Regions from separate parts of the Gallaecimonas kandeliae genome, predicted to be linked through region 1. Evidence: riboswitches for the same ligand, from Rfam matches in the RefSeq annotation. Region 1 holds a riboswitch; the other holds the start of a gene.
The links. A riboswitch is a leader RNA that binds a small molecule or an ion and turns the genes downstream of it on or off. The one in region 1 is predicted to bind cyclic di-GMP.

Region 1 (10,512 bases):
CGTCGAAGGTGATCCCAATAGCAGCCAATTGCTGGACATGACTCCGGGGTCGGCCCTGTTCGGCGATTTCAATGATGCCGTCCTGACCGTCGGCCAGCAGTTTGTGGATCCCCAGTCCGGTGCCGTGATCAGCCTGGAATCCCTGGACGACAAGGGTGCCACCGTCTGGGTGAGTGCCCAGGCCGCCCAATGCACCGCCACGGCGCCGGCCCTTAGCCTGAGCCCGGCCACCAGCCCCAGCATGCAGGCAGGGCAAGGCTATGGTTTCCAACTGATGGTCACCAACGGTGATGCCACCGGTTGCAGCAACAAGACGATCAATCTGGCGGCCCAATGGCCAACCGGCTGGAGTGGTAGCCTGTCCAGCAGCTCCCTGACCTTGGCTCCTGGCGCCAGCAGCACCGTGCAGCTTTGGGTCCAGTCCAGCAGCCAGGCTTTGGCCGGTAATTACAATGTGCCGGTACAGGCCAGCGCCTCGGGCCTTCAGGGCGCCACCACCGCCACCTTCGTGGTAGGGGCCGCTAACAGTGCACCCGTGGCGGTGAACGACAGTGCCAGCACCCAGGCCGGTACCGGCGTCAGCATCCCGGTACTGGCCAACGACTCGGATCCCGACGGCAACAGCCTCAGCATCAGCTCGGTGAGCGGTGTCAACGGCAGTGCCCTGATCCAGGGATCTTCTATCCTGTTCACCCCGGTCAGTGGTTTCAGCGGCTCTACCAGCTTCAGCTACAGCATCTCTGATGGTCAGGGCGGTAGTGCCAGCGCTACCGTGACCGTCAGTGTGGCTGCGGCCAACCAAGCGCCCCTGGCAGTGGACGACAGCGCCTCCACCAGCGGTAGCAGCGTCACCATAGCGGTGTTGGCCAACGACTCGGATCCCGATGGCGACAAGCTGACGGTCAGCGCCGTGACCCAGGGCAGCAAGGGCTCGGTGCTGGTCAATAGCGACGGCACCCTCACCTATATTCCCGGCAGGCGCTTCAAGGGCAGCGACAGCTTCAGCTACAGCATCTCAGACGGCAAAGGCGGCAGTGCCAGCGCTACCGTCAGCATCGGCAGCAGCAGCTCTGGCGGCAGCACCGGAGGTGGTGGTTCTAAGGGCCACAAATAAAAAAGGCGGGCTTGATGCCCGCCTTTTCCTTTAGTTGGTGTTGTCCGGGCAGAGCGGGCAACTGGCGGTCGCTGTCTTGGCGACGCCATTATTGACATCAGTACCACTGAGCTTGCCCTTGGCCAGGGCGCTGGCGGTGTTGCTGAACAGCACAGAGCCGGGGTTGGTCAGGGCGCCGATGATGGACAGGCCGTCAGGCTTGTACTGCTGCTTGAAGGTTACGGACTTGCCGAGGCCCAGCGAGCCTGTGCACTTGGCGTCGGCTGACGCTGTCTTGCTGGTACAGCTGAAGGTGTTTTCGCCGCTGTCATAGACCAGGTCCTGGACCTCGGCGTCAGACACCACCACGGGACTCAGGGCTTCATTACCGGTATTGGTTACCGTAATGATGTTGCCTACCTTGACCAGCACTATGTCGTTCTCGGCCGACAATATGACCCCGGTGCCGCCACCCAGGGAGCTGTCGCAGACCTTGGTGATGCTGAGGTCAGGGTTGAGCGCCAAACTGCAGGACGCGGTAGCCGGAGCCGAATCGACTGTGTCATTGGAGTCGAAGGCATTGGTGCCGTGGGCAGTAATGGTGTCGGTATGGCTGGTCTGGGTGGTGGAGGTCAGGGTGTACTTGAAGGCCAGCTGTTCGCCGGGCAGCAAGGTGCCGGTGAAGGGAGGCTCTCCTGTGTCGACCACACCGTCCTTGTTGCTGTCGTAGACCACGGTGAACAGCGACGGATTCAGAACACTATCGGTCAGGTTGACGTTAACCAACTTGATATTACCGGTATTGGTGGCATGGCCGGTGATCTCGGCCCTGAAGGTGTCGCCGTTATCCAGGAAGGCTTCGCAGGCCTTGGCGGCGGATATGGCGGCATTGCCTGTAGCCGTACAGTTGGCGGTGGCATTGTCGGACAACAGCTCGGCCCCATATTGGTCATAGGCTTTGAGCACTATGGTGTCGCTGAAGTCCAGGCTGCTTAATGGCCCAGAGACGTCATAGTGGCCCTCAAAGCGGGCTGTCTGCTGGGCTCCCAGGTTGAAGCTGGCGGTGGCTGTACCCAGGCCTGACAGGCTGCCAGGGGTGCTGTCGCCGGCGGTGCAGATGCCGTCAGAACCGGGAGCGGAGTTGCCTTCGTCCCAATCGTCGAAGCAGACCTTGTCGATCACGGCGCCGGGCTGGCTGTCACTCAACTTCATGTCAAGGGCCAGGCCGCCGGTGTTGCTGGCGTTGCCGTAGAAGGTCACCGACACCTTGTCGCCGGCTTCGTTGATGGTGGCCTTGCAGTCCTTGCTGACGTTGATGCTGCAAACGTCGAAGTCGCCGATCACGAAGTCCTTGAGGGTGGCGGTTTCAGACCGTGAAGAGCGGGTTTCCGCCAGGAAGCTGCTGAGGCAGGGGGTGCTGCCCAGCAGTTGGGTGACGTTGATCCCCCCTTCGAAGAAGGTCTCATAGGGCATGTCGCTGGTGCTCAGGCCGCCTTTGGGGGTGTAGTCCCAGGGCGGGTTGGGGATGGGGTCCAGGTTGGTGATGGCGCAGGCCAGCTTGTTGTCGGTGCCGTCGCAGAGGGCATTGCCGCCCATCTCCGAGGTATAGATCTGGTCCAGGGGGCCTATGCTGTGGCCGTCGCTGTCCAGGTTGCCGTCGCCGTCATAGTCGTCGGGATCCCATTCATAGGCCTTGATGACCGGCATGGCCCCAGAGGCTTGGGGATATTCCACCAGCACCAGCAGATCGCCGGGGCCCGCAGCTGACATTTTCACATGAACACCGTCGAACTGGCTGGCGCCATTCTTGGAGATCTTGTTCTGGAAGAACCAGAAGCCGGCAAAGGCGTCACCAGAGTTGTCGTAGCGATCCAGGCCGAAGTAGATGATGAGATCCCCTTTCTTATGGGGACCACTATCAACGGGGTTGATGTAGGCGGCGGCATAGGCGTTGGTGATGTCGTCCTTGTCGGGCACGCCACCGTCCTTGTACCACCAGTTGTTGACGTCATAGATGTCCTTGGAGCCCCCTTTCCAGTAGATGGTCTCTGGGCTGGGGTCGGCCAGGACGCCGGTGAAGGCGATGGGGGAGCCGCCGCCACCATAGAGGGTATCCCAGTCGTCACCGGCAACGGCGCCGTTCTCGGCAGTGTTACCGTCCAGTTCAAAGAGCCCTATGCCGTCTACCGCTGGAACAGGGTAGGCCGTCAGCAGGGCGGCTGAGATCAAGGCTCCCAGCCCCAAGCCTTTGAAGCTTATCAATCTGCGTTTCATCTTCCACCTCCGGTGCCACGGATGGATGGTTCGGGCTGGATCCTGAATACCTTTTCCCTGGTGGGGAGGGGGCAGTTTCCAGCAATCAGAGGGCCGGACCCTGCTGGGTCCGACTCGGTGAAAGAGAACAGCAACGACTGTGCCTTAAATTTAAACGATTGATTTTTATTGTTTTTATTGGTTTGAACTCGGCTTTCGGCGATGTTCTGTATACCTTGCCTTACAGGTCACAGAGTCGCTGGAACCTAAGCCATTGTGAACCATGAATTTCGGCCAAAATAGAAGCGTTTCAGCAACTTAACAGTGCCAAAAAGTGGGCTGTGATGGCTTTCGCAAATTGGCAAATTGTCTTGCTGGGATTGACGATGGGGCACTGCTCTTGGTCATCACTCTTTTGCTTAAGCAACTCATGAAGTTAGCTGAGTGGACAGGCCTTGGTGCCAGTAATAACTAGGCATGGAGGGGTTTTTTAGGGAGTGGTCTGTATATTTTTCGTTCAGTTTTGGCGTGTTAGAGTCCCTCCCGCTTGCTTGACCAAACTCGGCAAGCTCAGCCTTCGGCAGGGGCCTTTTCCAAGGCGTGCTGAGCGGTGTGGAGCGGAATCTCCCGGGCCTGTGAAAATTGCAGAAAGATCCTCTCCTGTAAAAGGCAAACTTCGGGTAACCGGAGGGCGCAAAGCCATGGGTCCCTAGTGGATCGCCAGGCCGCCGAAAGAGAGTATCCCCTTCTCGGGCCTTAGCCTGCTGAGGATCTTTCTCCTTACTTTGGAGGAGATCCCTTGAGTACAGCCATTCTCTTCAATAAAAAGCTTCTGCTGAGTGGCTTAGTGGCCGCCCCACTTTTCGCTCTGCAGGCCCAGGCAGTCACCCGCCCCTCGATGGGGGAGCAGAAGACCCTGGTCATCTTGGCCAACTACTCTGATGACACCTCCACTCCCTGGACTCAGGACCAGATCAGGCAAAATGCCTTTGGCACCGCCAGCGATTTCTTCTACGAGAACTCCGAAGGCCAAACCTGGCTGACTGGCGATGTGGTGGGTTACTACACCCTAGCCCTCACCAGCGCGCAGTGTGGCTCCCAGGACCTGGGTAGCCAAGCCATACAACTGGCCAAGAATGACGGGGTCGATGTCGGGGCTTACAAGCGGGTTGTGATCGCCACCCCCTACAGCTCAAGTTGCTCCTATGGCGGCGTTTCCGGCGTCGGTTCTGGCACTGTCCATCTCAACGGGCGGGTCGGCTGGGAAAGTTTTGCCCATGAGCTTGGCCACAACCTGGGGATCTACCATTCCCATGGCTTGCAGTGCGGCAGCCAGCCCCTGGGTTCCAGTTGCAGCAACGACGAGTACGGCGATACCTATGATGTGATGGGCCGTGGCTACGGCGACTACACCGCCTTCCAGAAGGACAGGCTGGGCTGGCTGAGCCAGGCCGATATCGACACGGCAACGGGTTCCGGGGTCTACCAGCTGAACCCCGCCGGTGACACCATGACGCCTGGCGTCAAGACGGTGCGTATTCCCAAGGGGATCGACCCCGCTACCGGCAACCAGGCCTGGTACTTTGTAGAATTCCGCCAGGATCAGGGCTTTGACAGCTACAACACGGCCGTTTCCAAGGGCGTGGTGATCCACAGTGCCGTTCAAGGCGTCGGTGACAGCAGCTACCTGCTGGACATGAATGATTCCAGCTTCTGGAGTCCCGATCTGGGGCTGGGCAGCACCTTCAGCGACCCTGATACCGGTGTCAGCATCACCACCCAATATGCGGGCCCTGGCTATGCCGAGGTGCTGGTCGACACTACCCAGACCGGCAAGGGCTTCCAGTGCCAGCTGCATCAACCCAGCATCAGCATCACCCCTGGTGCCAGCCAGCAAGTGACTGCAGGGACCAGGGTCAGCTACAGCATCAGCGTCACCAACAACGACGACCCCAACTGCGGCAACAACACCTTCTCCATGGACGTGCCCCTGCCTGATGGCTGGTCTGCCAGCATCTTTGGCCGCGACCAGACCCTGGCCCCAGGCGCAACGGGCACTGCTACCCTGATGGTGACTTCGGATGCCAATGCGGCAGGTGGCACCTATCCGTTGAATGTCTCCGTTTTCAGTGGTGCCTACGGTGACATCGCTACGGCGAGCTACGTGATTGCTGGCGGCAGCAGCAACCAGGCGCCCGTAGCCCAGGCTGACAGCGCCTCTACCAATGCCGGTACTGCGGTAAGCATTGCTGTGCTGGCCAATGACTCCGACCCTGACGGCGACACCTTGACCATCACTGGTACCAGCGGTGTCAACGGCAGTGCCGTGATCCAGGGGGGCAACATCGTCTTCACCCCGGCCAGCGGTTTCAGCGGTAACACCAGCTTCAACTACAGCATCAGCGACGGCAAAGGCGGCACCGCCAGCGCCACTGTCACTGTCAGTGTGGCTGCCGCCAACCAAGCCCCCGTTGCGGTGAACGACAGCGCTTCCACCAATGCCGGTACTGCGGTGAGCATCCCGGTGTTGGCCAACGATTCCGACCCTGACGGTGATACCCTGACCATCACGTCCGTAAGCGGTGGTAACGGCAGCGCCAGCATCCAGGGCGGCAACATTGTCTTCACCCCGGCCAGCAGCTTCAGCGGCACCACCAGCTTCAACTACAGCATCAGCGACGGCAAAGGCGGCTCCGCCAGCGCCACTGTCACCGTGAGCGTGGCTGCGGTTAACCATGCCCCTGTGGCAGTGAACGACAGCGCTTCTACCAATGCCGGTACTGCGGTGAGCATCCCTGTTCTGGCCAACGACTATGACCAGGACGGCGACAGCCTGACCATCACTTCCACCAGCGGTGGCAACGGTAGCCTCAGTGTTCAGGGTGGCTATATCGTCTTCACCCCGGCCAGCAGCTTTAGCGGTAGCACCAGCTTCAGCTACCAGATCAGCGACGGTAAAGGTGCCAGTGCCAGTGCCACCGTTACCGTCAGCGTGGCTGCGGCCAACCATGCGCCTGTGGCGGTGAACGACAGCGCCTCTGTCAGCAGCGGCAGCAGCGTTACCATCACAGTGCTGGGCAACGACTACGACCAGGACGGCGACAGCCTCAAGGTCACCGGTATTAACCAGGGCAGCAAGGGCTCGGTGATCCTGAACGGCGACGGCACCCTGACCTACTACCCGGGCAACCGCTTCAAGGGCAGCGACAGCTTCAGCTATCAAATCAGCGACGGTAAAGGCGGCACCGCCAGCGCTACCGTCAGCATCGGCAGCCTGAGCAGTGGCGGCAGCGGTGGCGGCGGCAAGGGCAAAAGCGGCAAATAAAAAAACGGCGGGTTGAACCCGCCGTTTTTTATTGGCTCATGCCTTCTCAGGGGCAGAGCAGGTTGTTGTTGTAAGAGTCGAAGATACCGGCCAACTGGTTTGCCAGCGCCGCACGCTCAGGTGTGTAGGCGCTGCCACCGGCATTCTTGCCCTTGGGTTTGACCAGGTAGTCGCCGGTGCCGTTGAACCCGATCTCTGCCAGCAGGGCGGCTGCTTGTACTGCGGCGTCGGTGACGGCGGGGCAGCTGCCTGCACCGGCATTGACGTTCAGCAGGTAGCCCACGTACTGGGCGGCCAGGCCGTAGGCCGGGTCACCGGCTTTTTTCTTGCCATCTCTGACCAGGGTCGGGTCGGCTATGTCACGCTTGTCGAGCAGGTCGACAGCCACGGCACAGTCGGGATCCGGGATGGTCGGGTCGGCGTCGCCGATGACGAAGCCAGACCAGAGGGTGATGGGCAGGTTTTCGTCCAGCACCGCTTCTTGATGGCCTCTGCCGTCACAGGATGTCCAGTTCTTCCAGTAGCCGATGGTCCGTGCTGAGCCTCCGGGAGGCGGTACGTCATCGATATGGAAGTGCCTGGTTTCACCGGGGCTCAAGGTGAAGTTGATGCACTCGGTTGAGTTATCAACGTTCGGGTCACCGCCGCCCGGTACGAACCAGGTATCGCCGTCCAGGCTGTTGTTGCTCCAGCCGGGCAGCATGTTGGTTTCGCAGAAGGCGTAAGTGACGGGCGTAGTCCCGTTGTCGTAGATCCGCAGCTTGGCCATGCCATTGACGTCCACGCAGTAACTGCTGCTGCCGGAGCAGCTGAAGTCGACTGCTTCACCCAAGGCCTGGGGCCCTGTGGCGGTGGCGGTGGCAATGGCTGCGCCTGTGCCGTCGCCCAAACGGATCTCGAAGGTGTACTGGTCACCGTTGGCCAGGGGTTGGCCGCTGACGGTCTTGACCACATCCGCCATGCCACGCTGCACGTTGTAGAAGGTGCAGGTGACGACCTCACCATTGTTCAGGTCGATGTTGCTGACGGGCGAGCCGTCATCACATTCGGCACCGCTGAGATCCCAACCGTCGGGGGTCAGTTCACTGACGTTGTAACTGCCAGGTACCAGCCAACCGGACTCGTTGCTTTGACCATGCATCAGGAAGAAGTTTGCCTGGTAACTGCTGGCAAATTCGAAGGACTGCCCGGTATCGGTCGGGTCAGCATCCTTGACGATGATGATCTTGCCGCGTTTGCGGTTGGTGAAGGTACAGGTGACGGTTTCACCGTCGTCCACGCTGATGGTGGCGACTCGGTTGTTCAAGTCAACCGAGGTCGGGACATTGTTGACACCGCCTTTGGGGTCATCACATTGCAGGTCGATGAGGTCGTAGCCCTTAAGCAGGGGATCGTCCTCGGTCACGCTGTAGACCCCGGCAGTCACGTTGTTGAAGGTGATGCTGTTGGGGTTCAGCGAGGTGGTATCGAGGCTGAATGTGGGAGCAATGCTGGCACCACCGGTAGAGCTGTAGCCGAAGCTGTCGGTACCGCCGATGGAGTGCTTGACGATGATCACTGTCCCCGGTTCCTGCCTGCGCAGGTTGGTGAAGGTACAGGTCACGGTTTCACCCGCTTCGACGTTGTACAGGGCTTGGCCACTGGCCTTGTCACCGGAGCTGTTGTTGTCGTCACAGACGACGCTGTCCAAAGACCAGCCGGTAGGCAGTGCCAGGTTTTCGCCTACGACGTAGCTGCCAGGTTCGACATCGAATGAGGTCTCTGCCAGGCCAGCTGCATCATAACCAGTGGGAGTGAGGGTGAAGTTGCCTTCGTCACCATTGAAGTTGAAGTCGGTCGATACGAAGGGAACGCCAGCTGGGCTGGTGGCCACCTTCTGAACGATCAGCTTGCCGTTCTTGGTGTTGGTGAAGGTACAGGTCACAGTCTCACCCGCCTGCAGGTCGATGGCGCCGGGTGCGGAGCCGTCATCACAGGAGCTGCCTGTCAGCTTCCAGCCTGCGGGTACGTTTTCGCTGATGCTGTAGATGCCGGGGACCAAGGGGTCTGAGGCATCCTGGGCAGTGTTGCCGGAGGTAGTCAGGCTGCTGTCCAGGCCAGCGATGCTGTGGTTGAAGGTGAAGGTACCGTCACCACCAACGGTGTTTTTGACCAGGATGATCTGGCCACGTTTGGTGTTGGTGAAGGTACAAGTCACAGTCTCACCCGCCTGCAGGTCGATGGCGCCAGGAGCGGAGCCGTCGTCACAGGAACTGCCGGTGAGGTCCCAACCAGCGGGCACGTTTTCGCTGATGCTGTAGATGCCGGGGACCAAGGGGTCTGAGGCATCCTGGGCAGTGTTGCCGGAGGTAGTCAGGCTGCTGTCCAGGCCAGCGATGCTGTGGTTGAAGGTGAAGGTACCGTCACCACCAACGGTGTTCTTGACCAGGATGATCTGGCCACGTTTGGTGTTGGTGAAGGTACAAGTCACAGTCTCACCCGCCTGCAGGTCGATGGCGCCAGGAGCGGAGCCGTCGTCACAGGAACTGCCGGTGAGATCCCAACCAGCGGGTACGTTTTCGCTGATGCTGTAGATGCCGGGGACCAAGGGGTCTGAGGCATCCTGGGCAGTGTTGCCGGAGGTAGTCAGGCTGCTGTCCAGGCCAGCGATGCTGTGGTTGAAGGTGAAGGTACCGTCACCACCAACGGTGTTCTTGACCAGGATGATCTGGCCACGTTTGGTGTTGGTGAAGGTACAAGTCACAGTCTCACCCGCCTGCAGGTCGATGGCGCCAGGAGCGGAGCCGTCGTCACAGGAACTGCCGGTGAGGTCCCAACCAGCGGGCACGTTTTCGCTGATGCTGTAGGTGCCGGGGACCAGCGGGTCTGAGGCATCCTGGGCAGTGTTGCCGGAAGTAGTCAGGCTGCTGTCCAGGCCAGCGATGCTGTGGTTGAAGGTGAAGGTACCGTCACCACCAACGGTGTTCTTGACCAGGATGATCTGGCCACGCTTGCGGTTGGTGAAGGTACAAGTGACGGTTTCTCCGTCGTCCACGCTGATGGTGGCGATTCGGTTGTTCAGGTCAACCGACGTCGGCACATTGTTGACACCGCCTTTGGGGTCATCACATTGCAGGTCGATGAGGTCGTAGCCCTTAATCAAGGGATCGTCCTCGGTCACGGTGTAGACCCCGGCAGTCACGTTGTTGAAAGTGATGCTGTTGGGGTTGGCCGCAGTGGTATCGATGCTGAATGTGGGGTTGATGCTGGCGCCACCGGTGGAGCTGTAGCCGAAGCTGTCGGTACCGCCGATGGTGTGCTTGACGATGATCACTTGCCCAGGTTCCTGCCTGCGCAGGTTGGTGAAGGTACAGGTCACGGTTTCACCCGCTTCGACGTTGTACAGGGCTTGGCCACTGGCCTTGTCACCGGAGCTGTTGTTGTCGTCACAGACGACGCTGTCCAGAGACCAGCCGGTAGGCAATGCCAGGTTTTCGCCTACGACGTAGCTGCCGGGTTTGACATCGAAAGAGGTCTCGGCCTGGCCTGCCGCATCGTAGCCTGTGGGTGTCAAGGTGAAGCTGCCTTCGTCACCGCTGAAGTTGAAGTCGGTCGATACGAAGGGAACGCCAGCTGGGCTGGTGGCCACCTTGCGAACGATGAGCTTCCCGTGCTTGGTGTTCTCGAAGGAACAGCTGAAGGTCTGGTTGGCATCACCAGGCAGGTTGACCGAGAAGGTGCAGGTCTTGGCGTTGATGTCGCCGGCACCGCCTGCGGGCGGGGTCACGCCGGTCAGATCAAAGCCGTCCTGTTGGGTCTCGGTAATGGTGTATTGGCCTTCGCCGAGGTCTGCGCTGAAGTT
Region 2 (10,512 bases), 970 kb from region 1:
GCCAGCCGCGGGTAGCGCCGCACCGCCTCGTCCAGCTCCATGTCCTGGCCCGGCTGGTAACCGCCCAGCGGCAGCAGTTCGCTGACCTGCTGGTAGCGGGCCAGCAGCCGTTTCAGGCGCAGCGCCAGCTGCTGGTGTTCGGGGCTGGTGACCTGGGGCATGACCCTGGAGATGGAGGCCCCCACGTCGATGGCCGGGTAATGGCCGGCCTCGGCGAGCTCCCGGCTCAGCACCACGTGGCCGTCGAGGATGGCGCGGGCGGCGTCGGCCACCGGATCCTGCTGGTCGTCCCCTTCCGCCAGCACCGTATAGACGGCGGACAGGGAGCCGGCCCCTTCACCGTTGCCGGCCCGCTCGGCCAGGCGGGTCAGGGCCGCAAACACCGACGGCGGGTAGCCGCGGGTGGCCGGCGGCTCGCCGATGGCCAGGGCCAGCTCGCGCTGGGCCTGGGCGTAACGGGTGAAGGAATCCATCAGCAGCAGTACGTCCAGGCCCTGGTCGCGGTAATGCTCGGCCAGGCGGTGGCAGACCTCGGCGGCCCGCAGGCGCAGCAGCGGCGACTGGTCGGCGGGGGCCGCTATCACCACGGCCCGCTTCATGCCCTCTTCCCCCAGGGCCTCTTCGAGGAACTCCCGCACCTCCCGGCCCCGCTCGCCGATGAGCCCCACCACCACCACCTGGGCGCGGGTGTAGCGGGTCATCATGCCCAGCAGCACGCTCTTGCCGACGCCGGCGCCGGCAAAAAGGCCGAAGCGCTGGCCCTTGCCGGGGGTCAGGAGGGCGTTGAGGGCCCGCACCCCCACGTCCAGGGGTTCGCGGATGGGCTTGCGTTTGAGGGGGTTGAGGTGGGTGCCGTGCAGGGGGATCAGCTCCCCTATGGGGGGCGGCAGCTCGTCCAAGGGCTGCATCAGGCCGTCCAGCACCCGGCCCAGCAGCGCCGGACCCACCGGCAGCTTGAATTCGTCGTCCAGGGGCCTGACCCCGGCCCCTGAGTAGAGGCCGGAGACGGCCCTGTAGGGCATCAGGAAGGCGGTGTCGCGGTCGAAACCCACCACCTCGGCCAGCACAGGGGCCCCCCCCTTGGTGTCCACCAGGCAGCGCTGCCCTATCACCAGGCGGCAGCCCACCACTTCCAGGGTCAGGCCGGTGACCCGCACCAGCCGCCCGGCCGCCTCGCCCAGTTCCACCGCCGGCAGCTTGCCGGCGGCGCGGTTGAGGCGCTCGGAGAGGTTCACTGCTCGCTCTCCAACTCGCTGCGCACCTGGGCCATGCAGCTTTCCAGGCGGGCCTCGCTGCTCACGGCCAGCTGCTGCTGCTCGCTCTCGAGGCGGCAGTCGCCGATGCCGAGACTGGGGTCGGCCAGCAGCGGGTAGTCGCCGCAGTGGTTGATGCCGACCTTGGCCAGGCGCTGGTGGTCGTCACCGGACAGGAAGATGCGGATCGGGCCCTTGCTGTTGTCCAGCCGCCCTATGGCCTCTTCCACCAATTTCAGGATCTGGGCCGGGTTGAGGCTGAGCTCGGCGTGGATGACGCGCCTGGCCACCTGTTCCACCAGGGCGCAGAGGCTGTCGAGGTTGTCGCCGAGCTGCTGCTCCCGCGCCTCTGCCAGGGCCTGCTGGGCGGCCTGGAGGGGGGCCAGGGCCTGGTCGAAGTCGGCGCGGCCGGCGGCCTCGCCCTGGGCCCTACCGTCCCTAAAGCCGTCCTCAAAACCCTGTTGGCGGCCCTGGGCCCGGCCATCTTCCAGGCCCTGGTGCAGGCCTTTTTCCTGGCCCTGCTGGAAGCCGTCGTCATAGCCCTGCTGGAAGGGATCGACCTCCCCCTTGTCGCGGGCCTGGAGGCTGGACAGGGAGGCGAAGCGGTGGCGCCGGTAATTGCCTTTGAGTTTGTCCATTTAGCTGACCGTCTTTTCCTCGAAGAGCTGGAAGTTGAGCTGCTGCTCTTCGTGCAGGCGGCGCACCAGGGCCATGATCTCGCCCCTGGCCTGCTCGGCACGGGACAGCGGCACCAGGCCCATGGCTTTCTGGGCGTCTTCCAACCCCTGGGCCATGCGCTTGGGCAAGGCGGCCAGCAGGGCGTCGCGCACGACGGCGTCGGCACCCTTGAGGGCCAGGGCCAAGGTTTCGGTGGGCACTTCCTGGACCAGGGCCTGGAGCACCTCGTCGGACTGGCGGGCCAGGATCAGGAAGTCGTACATGTTGTCGGCCACCATGCCGGCCGTGTCCTGGTCGTGCAGCCTGAGCATCTCCATCAGGGCGCCGCGGTCCCCCTGGTAGCGGTTGAGGATGTCGGCGGCCTGGCGCACCCCGTCCACCTTGGCGGTGGACTGCTCTGAGACGAATTGCAGGCAGCGGGCCAGGGTGGCCTTGAGCTCGTCCAGCACCTGCTCGCTCACCTCCTTGAGGTTGGCGACCCGGTAGAGGAGATCGTCATGGGCTTCACCGGGCAAGGCGCCCAGCACCGCCGAGGCGTTTTCCGGCGGCAGGAAGGCCAGCAGCACGGCCTGCAGCTGGGGATGTTCGTTGCGGAAGAAGCGAGCCAGGGTCTCGGCCGGCACCCATTGCAATGCCTTGAGCTCCTGGCGCAGGGCGTCGCCGTAGATGCTGTCCACCATGCCGCGGGCCAGGCGTTTGCCCAGCGCCAGATCCAGGGTCTTCTCCAGGTACTGGCGGGAGGCGGCGCTGATGCCGCTGTGCTCGCGGTAGTGTTCGAAAAAGCCCTGCATCACCGACTTGGCTTCCGCCGTGGAGACGCCGCTCAGCTTGGCCATGCGCTGGGACAGGGCCTGGACTTCGTCACGGCCCAGGCGGGCCATGATCTTGGCGGCCGTGGCCTCGCCCATGGACAGCATCAGTATGGCGGCCCTGTCCAGATCGCTGCGTTCAGTCATGTCGTTCATCGTTGCTCACCCATTGCTTGACCACTTCGGCGACCCTGGCGGTCTCCTTGTCCACCAGCAGTTGCAGGTGTTTGAGTTGCACTTCCAGCTCAGAGCCCGGCGGCGGCAAGGCGGCCAGCAGCGCTTCCTCGCCACTGCCCTCAAGGGCCTGGACAGGAGCTGGCGCCTGCTCTTCCTGGAGGTAATCCAGCTCCTCGTCACCGGCCGGCAGGGGCCGCACCAGGTGTTTGACCAGGGGTCGGATGCCGAAAAGGATCAGCAGCAGCAGCATGAAGGCGCCCAGGCCATAACGCAGGTAGTCGCGCCACATCGGGTCCTGCCACCACTGGGGCTGGGGCAGCTCGGCCAGGGCCGGGGCTGCGGGGGCGAAGCTGAAGGCGTGCAGGCTGAATTGGTCACCGCGCTGGGCGTCGAAGCCCACGGCGTTTTTGACCATGTCGGACAGCTGGTCCAGCTCGGCCTGGCTCCAGCCGCCCTTGGGGGCCTTGGCGCTGTTGAGCAGCACCGACACCGACAGCTGCTTGAGGCGGCCCTGGGCGTACTGGGTATGGGTGACGGCCTTGCCGGTCTCGAAGCGGCGGCTGGTCTCCTCCCGCTGGCTGACGGCCTTCTGGGGATCCTCAGCCGTGTTGGTGTTGCTGTTGGCGGCGGTGGCGCTGTTGTTCTGGGCCACCGGCGGCCTGTTGGTCAGGGCCCCCGGGATGCCGAGGGCGATGTTGTCGGTGCTGTTGTCGCGCTTGGCGGTCTCGCTCACCATCACCGGCTTGTCGTCCAGGGCCTCGCGGGTCTCCTCCACGGCGGAGAAGTCGAGGTTGGCGGCCACCTGCACCCGGAAGTTGTCCTGGCCCAGCAGCGGGCTCAGCATGTCGCGGGCCCGCTGGGCCATGCGCTCTTCCAGGCGGCTGCCGTAGTCCATCTGCTTGTCGGTGAGGCGGCCGCTGTTGGCGGCTTCTTCCAGGTCGGCCGACAGCAGCTGGCCCTCCTGGTCCACCACTGAGACGGCGCTGGCCTTCATGCCGGGGATGGCCCCGGCCACCAGGTTGAGGATGGCCTCCACCTGGCCGCGGTCCAAGGGTGAGGCCAGATCCACCAGTATGGCGGCGCTGGGCTTTTGTTCCTCGCGGCCCACGAAGAGGGTGCGTTTGGGCACCGCCAGGTGGACCCGGGCGCTGCGCACCGAGTCCAGGGCCATGATGGTACGGGCCAGCTCCCCTTCCAGGGCGTGCAGGTAGCGGGCCGATTCCATGAACTGGCTGGTGCCGAGGCTGGAGATGTTGCCAAGGTCATCGAGGCCCGCCGGCAGGGCGGCCTTGATGCCGTGAGCGGCCAGGCGCATGCGGGCGTCGGCCAGCTTGTCCTGGGGCACCAGCACGTTGCCGGTGGCGGCGTCGAGGCGGAAGTCGATGCCGTCCTTCTCCAGGTTGTCGAGGATGCTGGCCTTGTCATAGGCCTCCTGCTTGCCGTAGAGGGGCACGTACTGGCGGCTGCTGGTCCAGAGGATGACGACGATGGCGCTGGCCACCAGGGCCGCCAGCAGGGCTATCACCAGTACGGAGCGGCTGTCGCCGGACAGGCGCCGCCAGCGGCTGCCCAGGCTCTTGAGGTTATCCAGCAAGGGGGAAGCCGGCTGGGCGTTGATCAGTTCTGCCATGGGTCAGTCCTTAGAGGGGCATGCGCATGATGTCGTCGAAACCCGACACCAGCTTGTTGCGCACCTGCACCAGGGCCGAGAAGCTCAGGCCCGCCTTCTGGCTGGCCACCATGGCCCCCACCAGGTCGTCGCTCTGGCCGGTTTCCACGGCCGACACCAGGGCGCCGGCGCTCTTCTGGTCCAAATCCACCTTGTCGATGGCCTGGGCCATGACCTGGCCGAAGGAAGCGCCTTCCTGGCCGCCCAGGCTGTTGGGGGCAATACCGGCCGCTTCGCGGCTCATCCGTTCCAGGCTCTGCAGCAAGCTGGCCTGGGTGCTGATGTTGTCGATTTTCATGTTGCTCCCTAGCCGGTGACGACCAGTTGGTTGATGTCGATGCCCTGTTCACGCATGGCGGCCAGCTTGTAGCGCAGCGCCCTGGTGGTGACCCCCAGGGCCTCGGCGGTGTTTTGGCGGTGGCCGTTGAAGCGACGCAGGGTGTCCAGCACGTGCTGGAACTCGGCGCATTTCTTGGAGGCCCGCAGGGAGCCGAAGCCGGGCTCCAGCTCGGGGACGGCGCTGCGGGGCAGCATCAGATCCTCGGGCTGCAGCACCAGGCCGCGGGCCAGGATCAGCGCCCTTTGGATGACGTTTTCCAGCTCCCGCACGTTGCCGGGCCAAGGGTGGGCCAGCAGGGCGCGGGCGGCGTCGGGGTGCAGCTCGAAACGGCTGCTATCCGCGTATTTCTCGAGGAAGTGGCGGGCCAGGGGCAGTATGTCCTCCTGGCGCTCCCGCAGGGCCGGCCAGGCCAGGGGCAGCACGTCCAGGCGGTAGAAGAGATCTTCACGGAAACGGCCCTTGGCCACCTCGGCGCGCAGATCCTTGTTGCTGGCGGCGATGATGCGCACGTCCAGCTTCACCTTCTGGTTGGAGCCCAGCTTCTCCAACTCCCGCTCCTGCAGCACCCGCAGCAGCTTGGCCTGGAGCTCCAGGGGCATCTCGGAGATCTCGTCCAGCACCAAGGTGCCGCCGTTGGCCAGCTCGAACTTGCCCACCTGGCTGGCCACGGCGCCGGTGAAGGCGCCCTTGGCGTGGCCGAAGAGGGTGGACTCGAGCATGGTCTCGGGGATGGCGGCGCAGTTCACGGCCACGTAGGGGCCTTCGGCCCGCTGGGATTGTTCGTGGATGTACTGGGCCAGGCGCTCCTTGCCGGTGCCGGACTCGCCACCGATGAGGATGGAGGCGTTGGTCTGGGCCGCCTTCTTGGCCAGCAGCAGCACCTGACGGCTGGCCTGGGAGGCCACCACCATGTTGGGAATGGGCTCAAAGAAGCTGAAGGCGTGGTTGACCACGGCCAGCAGCTGGTCGCTGTTGAAGGGTTTGAGCAGGTAGTCCATGGCGCCCTGGCGCATGGCCTCACTGGCCTTGACACTCTGGTGGGCGCGCACCAGGGTCACCAGGGCGCACTTGGGGTGGCTGCGCTTGACGCGGGCGACGAATTCGCTGAGCGGGGTGTCGAGGTCGGCGTCCACCAGTACCAGCATCGGCTGATGTTGATGGAGGCTGACCAGGGCGGTGGCGCAATCCAGGGCCCGCTCCAGGCGGTAACCGGCCGCTTCCAGCTGGCCGAAGAGAGGATCGGTGGCGCCTCTGGGGTCCACCAGCAATATGGTCTTGTTCATGAGCTCTTCCCTTTCTTGTCCTTGAGCACCCTCAAGGTGACTCGGCGGTTCAGGGCACGGGCCCTGGCGCTCTTGTTGTCGGTGGCGGGGTAACGGTCGGCGTGGGCACGGGTCTGGATCAGGCGTTTGGGCAGACCGGCTTCTACCAGGGCGGCGCGCACATCGGCGGCGCGCTCCCTGGCCAGTTGCAGGTTGGCCACATGGTCACCGGTGTCGTCCGTATAGGCGTCCACCAGCACCGCCCTGACCGCCTTGTCCAGCTGGACGTAGCGGGCCAGTTTGGCCAGTTGCTGGCGCTGGGCCAACGTCAGGCTGCGCACGCCAAGGCCGTAGTAGAGGGACTGGTCCCTGGCCTGGCGGTAGGAGATGGGGGCCTGGTGGTCCAGGCAAGTACGGAAGGCGGTGGCCGCCCCCTGCCAGTGGACACTGGGCACCTGCATCTCCCCCTGGGGCAGGGTCAGCACCGCCCAACGGCCCTTGTCCATGGCCTCCAGCAGCTCCTGGCTGGCCGGCGCCGAGAAGCGCAGCTGTGGCCCTTGCCGGGTGGCGGGATAGCGGAGGCTCTGGACAGGTTCCTGCCAGGGGGCGTTACGCCAGGACAGGCTGACCTCGGCATCGGCGCTGAGCGGCAGGCTGGGGCTGGCTTCGAAAGCCAGGTCTTCCCCCGCCCATTTCTCAAAGCGCAGTTTGCCGAAGCCCGCCACCGGCAACGCCAGGGTGCAGACGAAGGGATCGCCTTTAAATTGCCAGGCCACGTGGTCCATGGCGGGCAGGGGCGTCTTGGCCGCTAGGGACAAAAACGCCACGCCCCCCAGGCCTAGGGCCAGGGATGTTCTGTGCATTTTCATACCTCAACAGCGGAACAGGGATTGTCGGACAGGGGCGGCTAGCCCTTGGACAAGATCCAGGGTTCCGGCCCGTAACGACGGGCGGTTGAGGAAAACGCACTTTGTCCAGCTGCAACGTACATCATGATGTCGTGCCTACTCAGTTAATGGAAACGAGTAGCTGGAAAAGGCATGCCGACAGACAGGGGCACTAAGCACCCACCCATCATCAAGAGAAAGGAATGCCGTGGAAGCAGTCAAGCACATGCAGATATGCTTACCGACGCTCATCAGTATCTACTTCCGAGGCAAAGACCTCAGCTCTGGCAACCCCGCTATCATAGGAGCGAACTCCCTAAGACCGGAGGCTTTGCGTCCTGCGCTTTCGCAACAGTTTGCCTTTTTCAACAGCTAAGTATTTGGGGACAGGCCCCGCAGACTTAAACAGAATCTAAACGATTCAGGATGTAGCATATAGTTGCATCCTTGCGACGTAAAGTGCCTAGTCGTTAAAAAGATGCCACGTCGTACCAGACCTGGGCTGCAGCGCCGTTAAAAAAGCTAAACCCCTCTCCCTGTTACACTTTTCCTGCACCATCGTTGCACATTTCAACCCAAAGTCCCGACCACGTCTATGTGCATCTTCTCCGGAACCTCGTTGTAGGACAGTACCTTGAGGCCGCGGGCGAAGGTGCGGGCATAGCGGGCCAGCAGCGGCCTCAGCTGCGGCACGACCAGCAGCACCGGCGGATGGCCCTGGCGCTGCATCTCGTCCTTGAGCTGCGGCATCACCTGCTGCAGCTTGCCGAGCAGGCTGGGCTCTATGGGGAAGCTGTCCAGGGCCACCTTGCCGCCCTGCTGGGCCTGGTTAAGGGCCTTCATCAAGGTCTGCTCCAGCTTGTCGTCCAGGGTCATGGTGGTGAGCTGCTCTCGCTCCCCTATGGCCTGGCGGATCAGGCTGCGTTTGAGGGCGCAGCGCACGTCGGCGGCCAACAGCACCGGATCCTTGGTCAGCTCGCAGCTGTCGATGAGGGTGGTGGCTATGGTGCGGATATCCAGCAGGCTGACCTGGTCGGCCAGCAACTGGCGGTAGACCCGCAGCAGCTGTATGGGATTGAGCTGGGTATTGAGGCTCTCGGCCAGCTTCTCCGACAGCCCCTTGAGGCGTTCGGACAGGGCCAGGGCTTCGTCATGGCCGAAGAGCTCGTCCAGGTGTTCGCGCATCACCTTACCGAGGTGGGTGCCGATGACGGTGGCGCTGTCCACCACCGAATAGCCGAGGTTGAGGGCCTTGGATTTCTGGTCGGGGGCGATCAGCACGGCCTCCATCTGGTAGGCCGGCTCCACCGCCAGCTCGCCGTCCAGCACCCCGTAGACCTCGCCGCTCTGGATGGCCATCAGTCGCTCCGGGTCCACCTCGCCGCGGGCGACTGTGACGCCGCCGAGCTTGATGCGGTACTCGCTGGCCCCCAGTTGCAGGTTGTCGCGGATGCGCACCTCAGGCACCAGGAAGCCCATCTGTTCGGACAAGGTCTTGCGCACGCCCCGCACCCGGCCCAGCAGCTCGGCGCCCTGGTCCCTGTCCACCAACGTCACCAGCCGGTAGCCGAGGTCGATGGCCAGGGCGTCCACCTGAGGCAGATCGTCCCAGGCCAGGGGCTTTTCCTGCTGCAGCTGCTTGGCGAGATCCTCGTGGACCTGGTCCCGCTCCTCCACCTGCACCACCTGGCCCTGGCGCCAGGCGGCGAAGGCCAGCACGGCGCCAAAGCCCAGGAAAGCCAGGGTCGGCATGCCGGGAATAAGGCCCAGCACCGTCATCACCGATGCCGCCGTCCAGATCACCCTCGGCGAGGCCAGCAGCTGCTGCTGGACTTGATCGGACATCTCCGATTCGTCGTTGACCCGGGTGACTATGATGGCCGCGGCCGTGGCCAGCAGCAAGGACGGGATCTGCGCCACCAGGCCGTCGCCTATGGTCAGCAGGGCATAGAGCTTGAAGGCGTCGCCGCCGGAGAGGCCATGTTGGAAGACGCCTATGGCCAGGCCGCCCAACAGGTTGATGACCAGGATCATCAGGCCGGCGACGGCGTCGCCGCGCACGAACTTGGAGGCCCCGTCCATGGCGCCGTAGAAGTCGGCCTCGCTGGCCACTTCCTGGCGGCGCTGCTTGGCCTGGGCCTGGTCGAGGACGCCGGCGTTGAGGTCGGCGTCGATGGCCATCTGCTTGCCGGGCATGGCGTCCAAGGTGAAGCGGGCCGCCACCTCGGAGATCCGTTCGCCGCCCTTGGTGATCACCACGAAGTTGATGATCATCAGGATCACGAAGACCACCATGCCCACCACATAGTTGCCGCCGATCACCACCTCGCCGAAGGCTTGGATCACCTTACCGGCGGCGTCGGAGCCGTTGTGGCCGTTGAGCAGCACCACCCGGGTTGAGGCCACGTTCAGCGTCAGGCGCATCAGGGTGGCCACCAGCAGTATGGTGGGGAAGACCGAGAACTCCAGGGGCCGGCGGGCCGACACCGCCACCAGCAGCACCAGCACCGCCAGCACTATGTTGAAGGTGAAGAGGGTGTCGATAAGCCAAGGCGGCAGCGGCAGTATCATCATGGCCAGCACCGCCAGCAGCACCAGCGGTATGGCGGCGTAGGTTCTTGTAAAGGGCGACTTCACCTGCTTTCCCCTATCGTTTCAATGAGTCCGGGATCTGGAACACCGGCAGCGGCGCCGGCGCCCTGCCCCCTTTGGCCTTGAAGGCGTTAAGTTGCATCACGTACATCAATACCTGGGCCACGGCGTTGTAGAGGCCGGCCGGCACTTCCTGGTCCACCCGGGTGGAGTGGTAGATGGCCCGGGTCAGGGGCGGCAGCTCCAGCACCGTCTTGTTGTGCTTGTCCGCCACCTCGCGGATACGCAGGGCCAGCTCGTCGCAGCCCTTGGCGATGACGAAGGGCGCCTGGGCCTGACCGGGGTCGTATTTGATGGCCACCGCATAGTGGGTGGGGTTGGTGAGGATCACGTCCGCTTCCGGCACCCGGGCGTCGATGCGCTGGCGGCTGAGCTGCATCTGCAGCTGGCGGATGCGGCCCTTCACTTGCGGGCTGCCTTCGTTCTGCTTGTGTTCCTCTTTGACTTCCTGCTTGGTCATGCGCAGCTTCTTGAGCAGCGACCAGCGCTGGAAGGGCACGTCCAGCAAGGCGACGAGGCCGAGCGCCAGCCCCAACCAAATAAGCAGCAGCGCCACCAGGTGCAGGCCCCCCACCAGGCCCAGGGCCAGGGGCAGGCGGTTGAGGGCCAGCAGTTCGCGCCAGTGGACCCAAAGCAACGCCCCCAGCATTCCCAGCAGCAAAAAGACCTTGGCCAGGGATTTGACCAGCTCCACCAGGCTCTGGCTGGAGAACATCCGGCCGAGGCCCGACAAGGGGTTCATGCGGCTGAACTTGGGAGCCAGCCCCTTCCAGGCCAGCAGCCAG

Region 2: it holds a riboswitch for cyclic di-GMP, as region 1 does, so the genes downstream of both, PVT67_RS04515 (OmpA family protein) here and PVT67_RS18685 (Ig-like domain-containing protein) in region 1, are expected to answer to the same signal.

What each region holds. Positions count from the first base shown of each region.
Region 1 is NZ_CP118480.1:3,806,672-3,817,183, forward strand. It holds gene PVT67_RS18675 (Ig-like domain-containing protein) at 1-1,114, shown strand, start outside; gene PVT67_RS18680 (COG1361 family protein) at 1,145-3,367, opposite strand; cyclic di-GMP riboswitch class I at 4,005-4,079, shown strand; gene PVT67_RS18685 (Ig-like domain-containing protein) at 4,146-6,671, shown strand; gene PVT67_RS18690 (MSCRAMM family protein) at 6,718-10,512, opposite strand, start outside.
Region 2 is NZ_CP118480.1:938,308-948,819, reverse strand. It holds gene PVT67_RS04545 (FliI/YscN family ATPase) at 1-1,235, opposite strand, end outside; gene PVT67_RS04540 (FliH/SctL family protein) at 1,232-1,891, opposite strand; gene PVT67_RS04535 (FliG C-terminal domain-containing protein) at 1,892-2,887, opposite strand; gene fliF (flagellar basal-body MS-ring/collar protein FliF) at 2,880-4,547, opposite strand; gene fliE (flagellar hook-basal body complex protein FliE) at 4,558-4,884, opposite strand; gene PVT67_RS04520 (sigma-54-dependent transcriptional regulator) at 4,893-6,209, opposite strand; gene PVT67_RS04515 (OmpA family protein) at 6,206-7,051, opposite strand; cyclic di-GMP riboswitch class I at 7,359-7,446, opposite strand; gene flhA (flagellar biosynthesis protein FlhA) at 7,646-9,712, opposite strand; gene flhB (flagellar biosynthesis protein FlhB) at 9,723-10,512, opposite strand, start outside.